2 regions of the Thalassotalea sediminis genome follow, and region 2 is predicted to be linked to the other one. Evidence: predicted binding sites of a transcription regulator. Region 2 holds the regulator's gene; the other holds the start of a gene.
The links. The regulator FliA, encoded in region 2, starts transcription of late flagellar genes. The targets are predictions, from matches to a motif close to CTAAAGNTNNNNNNNNNNNNGCCGATA.

Region 1 (2,207 bases), 1.7 Mb from region 2:
TGGCGTTGGTTCTGGTTTACCTGGTCTAAATTCTTGGGCGATTATGCTCGTGCCCTTAGGAATATCTTTAACTTCAATTTTGTTCTGCACTCCAAAAGCGAATTTCATAGAACCTGCAATTTGCTTAAATTTCAAAACATCCATTTCTGAAAAAGACAACAGTAAAACAAAAAAACACATTAATAACGACATTAAATCAGCAAACGTGCCCATCCATGGAGGAAGACCAGGAGGTGGACATTTACACTCAGGAGGATTCGCCATCTGCTGACTCCCTACTCTTCCGTTGTATCAATAGTTCGTTTACTTTCTGCAAGATAATTTTTCAACAGCCCTTCAATTACGCGTGGGTTTTGACCGTCTTGTATACCTAACACCGCATCAAGAATAAGTTCTTGATTTAACTTTTCTTCAGCCATACGCAGCTTTAACTTATTAGCGATTGGAATTGCAATAACATTTGCTAAGAAAGCACCATATAAAGTAGTAAGCAAGGCTACCGCCATTGCAGGACCAATGGCTTTAGGATCATCCATATTCGATAACATGGCAACTAGACCGATTAACGTACCAATCATCCCCATTGCGGGTGCAATTTCAGCCAAAGATGACAGCATGCCAATACCAGTTTCATGGCGTTCAGTGGTTAAATTAATATCTTTTTGCAGAGTGCCTCTTACAACATCAGCATCATGGCCATCAACAAGCATATCTACGCCTTTTTGCATAAAGGCATTGGATATTTCTGCTTCTTCTAATGCAAGAAAACCACCTTTACGAGCGGCATCAGCCATTTCAACAGATTTTTCAATTAACTCTTCTGGCTTTTCAATTTTAAACATGAAGGCCTTGCCCATGATCTTGCCAATGCCAAAGAATTGACCAAGATTATAGTTAGCAAGAACAACAAACGTAGAGCCACAAAATACGATAAGAATAGATTGGGTATCTATAAACATATTAATATCGCCACCCAATACCATTGCCATGACAACAAACCCAATGGCACCTAAAATTCCTAGTAGTGTAGCTAAATCCACACAAGCCTCCGAAAAAATATTGCTTATTTGCTAGCTTAATAACGATAATAACCTAAGGCGTGTCAATTCGCGAACGCATTATTATCTATCACGAGAATACTTATATTATCGCCCATATTGTCAATAACTTAACAAATATTTTCACTTTATTTTATTGAAAGTAATTTACAAGCTCAGTTGAACAAAGTTTACAGCTAAGGTATCTTGCGCCTTACTTATTAAAACGCGCGGTTTAAGCAAGGTCATGGCACGTAAAAAAATTGAAAATCTAAATTTTGAGGACGCTTTAAAAGAGCTCGAAATTATCGTTGAACAACTTGAAAAGGGTGAATTGAATTTAGAAGACTCAATGACGTTATTTGAACGTGGGTTATCGTTAAGCCAGGTGAGTCAAAAAAAACTAAAAGATGCTGAACAAAAAGTGCAAATTTTAATGCAAAGACAAGAAAAGTCTTCATTAGAAAATTTCGAATCAAAAGAGTAACACGCGCGTGAAAGACCTTTCAGGATTACCTCAATATCAAGAACGCGTTGATCAATACCTGACTAATGCACTAGATGCCATCATTGTAAATGATCAAAAATTGCATGATGCAATGCGCTATGGCTTGCTTATTGGAGGCAAGCGAATGAGACCTTACTTAGCTTATATTGCCGGCGAAGCGCTTGGTGCCTCAACTGAGGATATCGATGGCGTAGCGGCAGCTATTGAATGTATTCATGCATATTCATTATTACATGATGATTTACCCGCGATGGATGATGATGACTTGCGCCGTGGTCGACCAACTTGTCATAAAGCCTTTGATGAAGCAACGGCAATATTAGCGGGTGATAGTCTGCAAACGTTAGCGTTTGATATTCTTGCCAATCATGCTTTTTCGGCATTTGCAAAAACAAAACAGCTTACGTTAATAAAATTGCTTATTAATGCAGCAGGTTATCAAGGCATGTGCGGAGGGCAAGCACTCGATCTTTCTGCAACCAATAAAAATGTAGCCATCGATGCGTTAGAAAATCTGCATCACTTAAAAACCGGTGCATTATTACAAGCTTCGGTGTTAATGGCGGCCGAATGTGCACCAAATGTAAAACCAGAAGATAAACTGGCATTGAAAGAATACGCACAACACGTAGGTTTAGCGTATCAAGTTCGAGACGATATTA
Region 2 (2,207 bases):
GTGTTGTTTCACGATCCGTTGTTTTTAGCAGTGCATCAATATCATGGCATAACGATTTAAACTCACCCACATCTAAATTGTTGTGCATAAGCTTGGTCCACAGCGGTTTTACTGTGCTAATTTGATGTTGAATTGTGTCGACCACCGGAAAAATTGACTCAACCGCGTCCATGGTTTTATTTGCGGCATCTTCCGTTCGACTGATAACATAATTAAGTCGCTCTTTGGCATCAGGTATATCCGCGGTAGCTAAATCATTCAATCGTGAATCTAATTGAAAATTCATCAATGAATCATGAAGTTGACGTGTTAACTTACCAATTTCGGCGAACAATTCAGAATTGATTGGATTTTGAATTTCTGCAATCAATTCATCTGCTTTTTCTTGTTGATCAGTTTCTAAATACTCAACCAACAGCTTTGCCTGTTCCAATGAAACATGGACACTGTTATTTATACTCATGCAACGTCCTTACGCAACAATTCGTTATTAACCTAAACGCTCGAAAATCTTATCAAGTTTAGTTTTTAACGTAGCCGCAGTAAAAGGCTTGACGATATAACCATTAACGCCTGCTTGTGCAGCCATTACGATTTGTTCTTTTTTCGCTTCCGCTGTAACCATCAATACCGGTATATGCGATAAGCTAGCGTCTGCTCGTATTGCTTTGAGTAAATCGATACCTTGCATCCCTGGCATATTCCAATCTGTCACAACAAAATCAAAATCACCTTCTTTAAGCATCGGTAATGCAGTACTGCCGTCATCTGCTTCTTGAATATTAGTGAAACCTAAATCACGTAATAAGTTTTTTACGATACGTCTCATTGTTGAAAAATCATCAACAACAAGTACTTTCATATTTTTATCCAAGGCACCCTCCAGGGACTTATTTCAAAATGCTTATAAATATATTGTACTTAACTTTGCCAAGATTGCATACGCGCTTTTAACCGATGTAATGCTTGACTATGAATTTGGCTGACTCGAGATTCGCTAACATCAAGGACTTGACCAATTTCACGTAAATTCAATTCTTCATCATAATACAGAGACAGTACTAAAGCTTCTCGCTCTGGTAAAGTAGTTATACACTCTGATAATGATTTTTTAAACACTACATGTTCTATATCTTGATATGGATCAGCATTGTTTTTATCTTCAAAGCTTGAGACCGCGTCTTCACTCACGCCCAAATCATCGATGCCAATGATTTTGCCACAATTTACTTCGTTAAGAATATGATGGTACTCATTCAGCGAAATATCAAGTTTTTCAGCAACTTCAACATCAGAAACATCTCTACCTAGTTCTGATTCGAGTGTTTTTATGGCATCACTCACCATTCTGCTGTTTTTATGTACTGATCTTGGAGTCCAATCACCTCGACGTATTTCGTCAAGCATTGCACCACGAATACGAATACCAGCAAAGGTTTCAAAGCTTGCGCCTTTGGTATTATCAAAGTTATTTGCAGCTTCCAACAAACCAATCATGCCTGATTGAATCAGATCATCCACGATAACGCTGGCTGGAAGTCGAGCAAGGAGATGATATGCAATACGCTTTACTAAACTGCTATGTTGTTCAAGCAACGCAGTTTTATCTATTTGCGAACCGTATGCACTGGCTTTAACCAAAATTGCTTACCTTTCGTGTTAGCTTTCAATTAGCTGTTCTATAAAAAACTCTAAATGACCAGAAGCATGATTCGGTACTGGCCATTTAATAATTTTATTGGCTAGCGCTGTAAATGCTCTTGATGCAGGTGAATCCGGAAAAGCTTCAACAATAGCTTGCTGTTTTCTTACTGCTTTACGAATATTCTCATCAAAGGGAATAACCCCTACAAGCTCAAGCGCAACATCTAAAAATCGCTCCGAGACCTTTGATAACTTACCAAAGAGTTGTTGCCCTTCTTTTGGGCTGCGTACCATATTTGCAACAACTTTAAATTTAAATACTTCGTGATCTCTGCTAAGCAATTTCATGAGTGCGTAACAGTCAGTAATAGAGGTAGGTTCATCACAGACAACTAATAATACATCTTGGGCTGCACGTGCAAAGCTCAACACCATATCTGATATGCCCGCTGCTGTATCAACGATTAAAACGTCAAACTGCGTTTGCATATCGCTAAAGGCGCGAATTAAACCTGCATGTTCTGATGGCGTAAGATCAACCATTGATTGCGTACCCGATGTAG

Region 1: the regulator FliA is predicted to act here: its motif matches at 1,147-1,173, upstream of pomA (flagellar motor protein PomA).

The regions. Positions count from the first base shown of each region.
Region 1 covers NZ_AP027361.1:669,603-671,809, reverse strand. The annotation lists gene QUE09_RS03050 (flagellar motor protein MotB) at 1-264, opposite strand, end outside; gene pomA (flagellar motor protein PomA) at 276-1,040, opposite strand; gene QUE09_RS03040 (exodeoxyribonuclease VII small subunit) at 1,285-1,524, shown strand; gene ispA ((2E,6E)-farnesyl diphosphate synthase) at 1,532-2,207, shown strand, end outside.
Region 2 covers NZ_AP027361.1:2,897,822-2,900,028, forward strand. The annotation lists gene QUE09_RS13310 (protein phosphatase CheZ) at 1-463, opposite strand, end outside; gene cheY (chemotaxis response regulator CheY) at 491-874, opposite strand; gene QUE09_RS13320 (RNA polymerase sigma factor FliA) at 922-1,644, opposite strand; gene QUE09_RS13325 (MinD/ParA family protein) at 1,660-2,207, opposite strand, start outside.